Regions from separate parts of the Hydrogenophaga sp. L99 genome, predicted to be linked through region 2. Evidence: predicted binding sites of a transcription regulator. Region 2 holds the regulator's gene; each other region holds the start of a gene.
What was found. The regulator FNR, encoded in region 2, switches genes on or off when oxygen is low (the NO sensors DNR and NnrR bind a similar motif). The targets are predictions, from matches to a motif close to TTGATNNNNATCAA.
Positions count from the first base shown of each region.

Region 1: ubiM (5-demethoxyubiquinol-8 5-hydroxylase UbiM) is a predicted target of FNR. The motif match lies at 1,631-1,644, and genes of this name have one in related genera.
Region 3: AC4QBL_RS13030 (DUF3149 domain-containing protein) is a predicted target of FNR. The motif match lies at 2,073-2,086, and genes of this name have one in related genera.

Region 1 covers NZ_CM178972.1:3,686,088-3,689,307, forward strand. The annotation lists gene AC4QBL_RS17650 (heavy-metal-associated domain-containing protein) at 119-316, shown strand; gene cueR (Cu(I)-responsive transcriptional regulator) at 313-765, shown strand; gene AC4QBL_RS17660 (Spy/CpxP family protein refolding chaperone) at 953-1,570, shown strand; gene ubiM (5-demethoxyubiquinol-8 5-hydroxylase UbiM) at 1,681-2,898, shown strand; gene AC4QBL_RS17670 (histone deacetylase family protein) at 3,175-3,220, shown strand, end outside.
Region 2 covers NZ_CM178972.1:1,828,193-1,831,412, forward strand. The annotation lists gene hemN (oxygen-independent coproporphyrinogen III oxidase) at 1-763, opposite strand, end outside; gene fnr (fumarate/nitrate reduction transcriptional regulator Fnr) at 946-1,665, shown strand; gene AC4QBL_RS08750 (hypothetical protein) at 1,776-2,069, opposite strand; gene AC4QBL_RS08755 (hypothetical protein) at 2,151-2,447, opposite strand; gene ccoG (cytochrome c oxidase accessory protein CcoG) at 2,491-3,220, opposite strand, start outside.
Region 3 covers NZ_CM178972.1:2,737,251-2,740,470, reverse strand. The annotation lists gene tatC (twin-arginine translocase subunit TatC) at 1-682, shown strand, start outside; gene AC4QBL_RS13035 (trypsin-like peptidase domain-containing protein) at 832-1,980, opposite strand; gene AC4QBL_RS13030 (DUF3149 domain-containing protein) at 2,146-2,286, shown strand; gene AC4QBL_RS13025 (Nif3-like dinuclear metal center hexameric protein) at 2,432-3,208, shown strand; gene pdxA (4-hydroxythreonine-4-phosphate dehydrogenase PdxA) at 3,220-3,220, shown strand, end outside.

The DNA.
Region 1 (3,220 bases), 1.9 Mb from region 2:
ACCCCGGTGGGAAGGTCAAGCGACAAGGTGTATCTTGTTTTCTGCAGCAGACTTGACCTTGACACGGTGTCAAGCCTGAACATAGGCTCACCCCCAACCAACACCATTGGAACTCACCATGAACCAGATCTTTTCCGTGCAAGGCATGACCTGCGGCCATTGCGAAAAAGCCGTCACCACCGCCATCAAACTGCTCGACCCCCAAGCCGTCGTCAGCATCGACCGCAGCCAGAACCGGGTTGAAGTGGACACCGAACAGCCCCGCGAAACGGTGGCCGAAGCGATCCGCGAAGAAGGCTACACGGTCGCGGCATGAAGGCCTGCAGCCACGCCAGCGAAGCCGATCCGTCGCTCGACGCGGTCAACGCCTGGCCGGTCAACATTGGCACGGCGGCGCGGCTCAGCGGCATTTCGCCCAAGATGCTGCGCCACTACGAATCGCTCGGCCTGCTGGGCACCGTCAACCGCACCGACAGCAACTACCGCCAGTACAGCCTGGCCGATGTGCACACGCTGCGCTTCATCCGCCGCTCGCGCGACATGGGCTTTGGCCTGGACGCCATTGCCGAGCTGGTGAGCCTGTGGCACAACCGCCGGCGCAGCAGCGCCAGCGTGAAACGCATTGCCCAAAAACACCGCGACGAACTGAGCCAGCGCATCGAAGCGCTGCAAGCCATGCAGCGCAGCCTGGACGGTTTGCTGCACCTGTGCCCGGGCGACGGGCGACCCGGCTGCCCCATCCTGGACGACCTGAGCCATCCTTGATCTGGCGCAAGGTTCAACCCGGACACGGGATCAAGACCCATGGGGTATTCGGAACAAAACTTTACAGAAGCGACTCAATAGGTCACCGAGCCGATACACGGTGCTCGCACACTGAACCCATTCCAGAAACACACACCCGCTGCGGTTTCAGGAACGTCTTTCAACCACCGACTCAGGAGTGAACACCATGAAACTGATTTCCAAAAAAGGCCTCATCGCCGCCGCACTGGCCACCGCTTTTGTGGGCATCTCGGCCACCGCCATTGCACAAGGCATGGGTGGCATGCCGCACGGCGCACACGCACAGCACATGGCCCAGGCCACCACCGAAGCTGGCAAGCCCGACATGAGCCAACGCCATGCCCAGCGCATGGAGCGCATGCAGCAACACCACGCCGAGCGCCAGGCCAAGCTGAAGGCCGAGCTGAAGCTCAGCGCCGAGCAAGAACCTGCCTGGAACGCCTTTGTGGCCCGCACCGCGCACGAGCCCCGCGCCATGAAGGCCGGTGCGCGGGAAGACTGGTCCAAGCTGACCACGCCTGAGCGCCTGGACAAAATGCAAGCCCTGAAAGCCGAGCGCGACGCACAGATGGCCAAACGTATCGACGCCACCAAAAGCTTCTACGCCGCGCTCACGCCCGAACAGCAAAAAGTGTTTGACACCCAGGCGCACGGCGGCATGCAGCGCGCCGGCATGAAGGGTGAACACCGCATGGGTGGCAAAGGCGGCCACCATGGCATGCACGGTGACCACAAAGGCATGGGTGGCATGGGCTGTGAAGCCGGCATGCCCAAACAAAGCTGAACCCTGGGCGCCAGACGCCTGCCCAGCCCAACAGCCCCGGCCACCCCGGGGCTGTTTTGCTTGATGCACATCAAGCCCCGCGCAGCAGCCTGCCGATAAGCTGCCCCGCCATGGACTTTGACCTCATCATCATCGGCGCCGGCCCCGCCGGGCTGTGCCTCGCCCAAGCTTTGCGAGGCAGCGGTTTGCACATCGGCCTGGTGGAGCAAAGCAGCGTGGCCACGCTGCAAAACCCGGCGTTTGACGGCCGCGAAATTGCCCTCACCCAGCACAGCGCGGCGCTGCTGCGCCAGCTCGGCGTGTGGCACCACCTGGGCGAAGCCCACATCGCCCCGCTGCGCGACGCGCTGGTGCTCGACGGCGGTGCGGGCCGCGGCCAGTCGCGCATGCGCATCAGCCACACCCTCAGCCCCAAGCCAGAGCTGGGCCACCTGGTGGCCAACCACCACATCCGCCGCGCCGCCTTTGAAGCATCCATGGCCACAGAAGGTGACACACCCGGGGCGCCACCCACTTTATACGGCGAGCAACAGGTCACGCACATCCACACCACCGCCCAGGGGGCCCACATCACCCTGGCCAGCGGCACCACCCTGAGCGCACGGCTGGCCGTGGCCGCCGACAGCCGCCATTCCAGCACCCGCCGCGCCATGGGCATACCGGCCGACCTGCACGACTACGGCCGCACCATGCTGGTGTGCAACATGACGCATGAGCAGCCTCACCATGAAACCGCGTGGGAATGGTTTGACCACGGCCAGACGCTGGCCCTACTGCCCATGAACCCCTGCCCGCAGACGGGCCTGCCGCGTTCGTCGGTGGTGCTCACCCTGCCCAGCCAAGCCTTGCAACCGCTGATGGACCTGCCCGAATCCCCATTCAACGCCGCCATGGCCGAGCGCTTTGGCCACCAGCTGGGCGCCATGCGCCTGTGCAGCACCCGCCACGCCTACCCGCTGGTGGGCGTGTGGGCGCGCCGCCTGGTGGCACAGCGCTTTGCTGCGGTGGGCGACGCCGCCGTGGGCATGCACCCCGTTACCGCCCACGGTTTCAACCTGGGCCTGCGCAGCATCGACACCCTGGCGCAACTGCTCACCCAGGCGCACCAGCAAGGCCAGGACATTGCCTCGCCCGCCCTGCTGGAACGCTACCAACGCACCCACCAGCGTGCCAGCCGCGGCCTGTACCTGGCCACCCACGCACTGGCCCAGCTCTACACCCGCGAAGAAGCACCCGCCCGCTTCGTGCGCCAGGCCCTGGTGGGTTTGGGTGAGCGGTTCACCCCATTCAAACGTGCGGTAGCAGCCAGCCTGACCGGACTGCATTAAAAACAACCCATCAGCGGCAGGTGCTTCAACACCCCAACCGGCCGCTGAGCATCAGCCGCCTGCTCGAACAGGTTCGCCTCGTCCAGAGGCACGCCACGTGCATGTTGCGCTGCATCAAGGCAGCCGTCAGCATTCGGGTCTAGATTGGCAAATTCACCCTGCACAGGCACGTCCGATGCCTGCGGGAACACCGCCAGATCACCACCCGTACCAAAGCCGAGGAGACCCGACTTGCTGTCCGCCTACATCACCCACGCCGACTGCGCCCGCCACGACATGGGCCCACACCACCCCGAATGTCCCGACCGCCTGGGCGCCATCA
Region 2 (3,220 bases):
GCTGTGGCTTGAACCGCGAAGGCAGATGGGCGTAGGCATACAGCGCAATGCGGTCCGGACGCAACTCGTTGACCTGGGCCAAGGTGCGCGCAAAAGATTCCGGGGTTTGCAGGGGCAAACCGTAGATGAGGTCCACATTGACCGACTCAAACCCGATCTTGCGGGCGGTTTCTACCAAGGCAAAAACCTGTTCAGCGGGTTGTACCCGGTGCACCGCTTTTTGCACCGCCGGATCGAAATCCTGCACACCAAAGCTCAAGCGGTTGAAGCCCAGTCTGGCCAACGTCTGCAGCCGCTGGTCGGTCACCGTGCGAGGGTCCACTTCAATCGAATACTCACCACCCGGCACCAGCGTGAAATTGCGCCGGATCATCGACATCAGGTCTTCCAGCTCGGCATCGGACAGAAAAGTGGGGGTACCGCCGCCCAGGTGCAGCTGCGACACGCTGTGACCTTGCCCGAAGTGCTGCACCTGCAGCTCCACCTCACGAGACAGATAGCGCAGGTATTCGGCTGCACGTTCGTGGTGCTTCGTGATCACCTTGTTGCAGGCGCAGTAGTAGCAGACCGACTCACAAAACGGAATGTGCACATACAGCGACAGCGGCAGCGCCATGGAACCCACTCGGCGCTGCTCCAGCGCTTGTATATAGTCTTGCTCCGCGAAAGCTTCGACGAATCGGTCTGCCGTCGGGTACGAGGTGTAACGAGGCCCAGGAATGTCGAATCGCTTGAGCAACTCGTTGGAAATAGCATGACTCACAAACAGTTCTCCAGTTCTGAGGGCTGAATGTGCCGCATGAGCGCGCCAGCGCCTTTGATCTTGATCAAGGCCTCGGTCGGACCGGGGGTTGTCCCCAGGATTGCCCCCAGACTCCAAACCGGCCTTTTCTCGACAGTGCTCGGGCCGATGCGTTAAGCTAACCCCGCACTCCTGGAAAAATTATGGACATTCAAAGCATCAAAGTCGCCTGCTCAAGCTGCAACCTGCGGGAGTTGTGCCTGCCCATGGGTCTGAACAGTGAAGAGATAGACAAGCTCGACGCGGTGATTTCCACACGCCGCCGCATCAAGCGCGGCTCCGCGCTCTTCAACACGGGCGACAAGTTCACGTCGCTATTTGCCGTGCGTTCTGGTTTTTTTAAAACCTGCGTTACGACCGCAGACGGCCGTGACCAGGTGACCGGCTTTCAGATGACGGGAGAAATCATCGGTCTGGACGGCATCGTCAGCGACCACCACTCGTGCGACGCGATTGCACTGGAGGATGCCGAGGTGTGCGTGATGCCTTTTGACCAGGTGGAAGAGCTTTCACGCGAATTCACCACCCTGCAACACCACGTCCACAAGATCATGAGCCGCGAGATCGTGCGCGACCACTCGGTGATGCTGCTGCTGGGCAGCATGCGCGCCGAAGAACGGCTGGCGGCTTTCTTGCTCAATCTGGTCCAGCGGCTTCATGCCCGCGGGTTCTCACAGTCCGAGCTGATTTTGCGCATGACCCGCGAAGAGATCGGCAGCTACCTGGGTATGAAGCTCGAAACGGTGAGCCGCACTTTCTCCAAGTTCGTTGACGACGGCATTATCGAAGTGAAACAGCGCTATGTTCACATCAAGAGCACCGAAGGGCTCAAGCAGATCGTGAATCCGCAAACTTGCCGCTGAATCCACCGCGACACCCAACGAAAACCTGGGCGAATGCCCAACAAAAAAACCCCGGACAGGCGCATACGCCTCTCCGGGGTTTTTTGTTGGCGCTGAAGGCGCTAGCCGTTTCAGCCGCAGCGACCGTTCTTGGCGCAGTCGGTTGGTCGCTCGTCTGCGGGTATCGGGCAACGGTTCACCTCAAATGGCGACACGGCGAGCAAAGTTGTCAAGGCGCTGGAAACCATGGTTGCACCCCAGAACACAAAGAACGCGAGGGTGTAAACCGCTTCCCGCGACAGGGCCAGAGGAGAGCCAAACCAATGCAGATCGCTGGGATCGACAAAAGCAAACACCACCATTTCCAGCACCGCGGCCACCAAAAAAGCAGGCCATGCTATCCACATCAAACGCTGTGTCCACATCGGTGCGGCTCCTCTTCCATATCTGTTTTTGTTAAAGCGACAAGCACCCGGGTACAGCTGCACCGGTAGCCAGGCTGGCCATTATTTTTCAGAGGGCACCAAAGGTGAAGCCGCATGGTTTCGACCCTGATTGGCTGGCTGCACAGCCATCAGCGCATCGATCCTTGCTTGCCCCTCCAGTGCCAGTGCCGCCCTGCGCTCTCGCTCGTAGACCTCCTTGTCAAGCACCGGATCCTGGTCCATCGACGAAATGACCACCATGGTGCTGGTCGCTATCACCCCACACAACAGAAGAGCCGGCACGAACACCACATGTGGAATTCTCCACCAGGGGGTATTTTCATGGCTTGGGGGCTGGGTCAAGGGCGCGTTGCTCATGTTGTAGCTCCGAAATGGGAATGTCAAATGGCGCTGAATGTCGTCAGCGCGGGACCAGGAAGGCAGCTTTCTCGGAAACCTCGACTGGCTCGTCACCAACCGAGCGGATGCCGAACTGGATGGGGTGCGAGCCCGGGTTTGCAGCATCCGGCGGTATCTGAACCCGAATCACGGCCGAGCGGACCTCAGTGGGCAACACCTCGACTTCGTTTTCCGAAGCAATGGTGACACCCGGCAGGCCGGACACCGTGATGACGTAGCGCTGTGTGGATTCGGTGGCGTTCATGATTTGCAGCCGGAAGACGTTTTCAATGCGTCCTTGCTCCACCATGCGGGCCAATGCGCCCCGGTCGCGGATCACGTCCACCTTGAGCGGCTTGCGCATGAACAAGCTGACCATCACAGCCAGGGTGATGGCCACCAGGATACCGGTGTAAACCAGCACCCTGGGTCTGAACGCTCGCTTGATCATTTGAGCCGTGGTCCAGCCCTGAGCAACCCCGTTCTCGGTGGAGTACTTGATCAGGCCGCGCGGATAACCCACCTTGTCCATGACCTCGTCACACACGTCAATACAGGCACCGCAGCCGATGCATTCGTATTGCAGACCCTTGCGAATGTCGATACCGGTGGGGCAGACCTGGACGCAGAGCGTGCAGTCAACGCAAGAACCCAACCCCAGCGCCAAGGGATCGGCCTTTTTCGATCGCGGACCGCGGGGCTCACCACGCTTTTCGTCGTAGGTGACGATCATGGTGTCTTTGTCAAACATC
Region 3 (3,220 bases), 910 kb from region 2:
CTGCATGGCGCTGCTGGCGTTTTGGCCGGGCCCGAGCGGGTTGATTGATCTGATCGCTGTGCCGATCCGTGCACACATGCCGCCAGACGCCAAGCTGATCGCTGTGGGCGTTTTTTCACCGTTTTTTGTGCCCATCAAAGTGCTGGCAATGGCCGCGTTGTTGCTGTCTTTGCCTTGGTGGATGTACCAGGTGTGGGCTTTTGTGGCGCCGGGCTTGTACAGCCACGAGAAGCGCTTTGCGATCCCGCTGATCTTGCTGGGCAGTTTGCTGGCGTATGTGGGCATTGCCTTTGTGCAGTTTTTTGTGCTCGACAAGATGTTTGGCTTTATCCAGCAGTTCACACCAGACAGCGTGGCGGCCACACCCGACATTGCGTCTTACGTTGAAGCCATCCTGTCTCTCTACCTCGCTTTTGGCCTGGCTTTCCAGGTGCCTATCGTGGTGGTGTTGCTGGTGAAAATGAACATGGTCACGGTGAAGCAGCTGCGCGATTTCCGCGGTTACTTCATCGTCGTGGCATTTGTCATTGCGGCCATTGTCACGCCGCCTGATGTCATCTCGCAGTTGGCGCTGGCCGTTCCCATGTGTCTTCTGTACGAACTGGGCATTTTTAGCTCGCAGTGGTTCATCAAAAAGGCGGCATCGCCTTCAGAGTCGACCGCAGAAGACACCGCAAAGTAGGTCTTAGCAGCGTGGGCGCAGAACAGGTGCTGGGCTTTGTCTCGGGTGGCCCGTAGCGCGACAAGCCAAACGGTGTTTGAGAACCACGCCAGGCACCCCTCTTGGATGAAGTGCATGCGCTTTCGCGCTGACCGAGATGCAACAGCGCCTCAACGCTGTTCTTGACGGGGCAGCGGATTGCGACGCGCTGGTGTGACGTTCAGTTGTGTCTTGCCATCGCGCCGCACGACATCCACAGCGGCCGACGTGCCGGGTGGCAGTGCAGCCACAGCCGATAGCAACTGGGCCACTGTGCCCACTTCGCGCCCGGCGACGCGTGTGATTACATCGCCAGGGCGTATGCCCGCTTGAGCCGCGGGGCCGTTTTGCAACACGCCGGTGATGATCACGCCGCTGCCCGCAGGAATGCCAAAGCTCTCGGCCAGTTCTGGGCTGAGTTCTTGCGGCTCCACGCCAATCCAGCCCCGGGTTACCTGGCCGTCACGCACGATCGCCTCCATCACACTGCGCGCGGTGGACGTGGGAATGGCAAAACCAATGCCCATGGAGCCGCCCGACCGGGAGTAGATGGCGGTGTTGATACCCATCAGATGGCCGTTCACGTCCACCAGTGCACCGCCCGAGTTTCCAGGGTTGATGGCCGCATCGGTCTGGATGAAATTTTCAAAGGTGTTGATGCCCAGCTGGGTTCGACCCAGTGCGCTGACGATGCCCCCCGTGACGGTTTGACCCACGCCGAAGGGGTTGCCGATGGCCAGCACCTGGTCGCCGATGGACAGGGCATCTGAGTTGCCCAGCGTGATCACGGGCAGTTCGGTCAATTCGATTTTGAGAATGGCGAGGTCGGTTTCCGGGTCGGTGCCGATCACCTTGGCGATGCTTTTGCGGCCATCGTTCAGCATCACCTCAATCTCATCGGCCTCTTCAATGACGTGGTTGTTGGTGAGTATGTAGCCCGCCGGGCTCACGATCACACCTGACCCCAGGCCGGTTTGCGGCTGAGCCTGCGGTTGGTCACCAAAGAAGAAGCGGAACCACGGGTCGTCACTGTGAATGTTGTTCACAGCCGCCTTGCTGGTGTTGATGCTCACCACCGCCGGTGAGGCGGCACGGGCTGCACCGCTGAAGCCGCTGGTGCTGCCGGTGGAGTGGGTTGGCGCCGCCGACTCCAGCACCGGCACCACGGTGGGCAGATTGGGCCGGCGGTCCAGCCACTGTGGCTTGAGTGTGGCGACCACGAAAAAGGCAGCCAGCAGTACAGTGACGGATTGGGCAAAGACGAGCCAGAGTCGTTTCATGGGTGGTTTTGGGGCAAAGGTGTTGTTGGCAGATCGAAGCCGGTCCCCAGATTGTGCTGTATATGGTTGCCAACCCCTTGAGTTCAAGCGGCTTGACCCACGTCAAGGCGCGCGGGCGGTGGACGCGGTGCAATGAAAGCCTTTGTTAGAGGAATGGAGTAAAAAATGAAAGCCATCGTGGATCTCTTCTCGACCGATTACGGACTGTTCAGCATTTCCGGCATCATTTTTATGATTGGCATGGCGATCTGGTTTTACCGATTTTTCACCCGCAAGATGCTGGAGTCGGAACAGGCGCAGCGCTGAACGGCCTCACGGCCAGTCTGTGTCGCGATCAATCCCTCGCTTGCCAAGGGTTGCGCTCTTGTCTGCGGGGGCTGTCAAAATGAAAGGTTGGTTGGTCTTTTAACTGGGCCACGCCCGTGCCAATTTTTCAAGACAGGCCTTTTCTATGAAAACACCCGAGCGCGCGGTTTCACGCACCATGTTGCTAGAAACCTTGAACGGTTTGATGCAGCCCGCCCTGTTCAACGACTATGGCCCCAATGGCTTGCAGGTAGAAGGGCGCCAGGGGATTCGCAAGTTGGTCACGGGCGTCACGGCCAGTCGGGCCTTGATTGACGCAGCGATTGCCGCTGGGGCTGACGCCATCTTGGTTCACCATGGTTTGTTTTGGCGAGGCCAGGACGGGTGCGTCACCGGCTGGATGAAACAGCGGCTTGCGCGCCTGCTTGCGCACGACATCAACCTGCTGGCCTACCACCTGCCGCTCGATGCCCACCCCGAACTTGGCAACAACGCGCAGCTCGCCTTGCGCCTTGGGGTGTCTGCGTTTGACGGACCTGCGGGACGTTTCGGTGCCCAATCGTTGGGCTTGATGGGGCAGCGGCGCTCGGCGTCTGCGGCCGAGCTTGCGGCCCATGTGGAGCAGACCTTGGGGCGTGCGGTGACGCTGGTGGTCGAACCCGACCGGCCCGTCGAGCGCGTTGCACTGTGCACGGGGGGGGCGCAGTCTTACTTTGAATCCGCTATTGCAGCCGGTGCCGATGTGTTCATCACCGGAGAGATTTCGGAGCCACAGGCGCACTACGCGCGGGAATGCGGTGTGGCGTACATCGCCTGCGGGCACCATGCCTCGGAACGGTATGGCGTGCAGGCTGTGGGTGCGCATGTGGCGCAGGCGCTTGGCTTGTCTCACCAATTCATTGACATCGACAACCCCGCCTGAGGGCATCAGCCA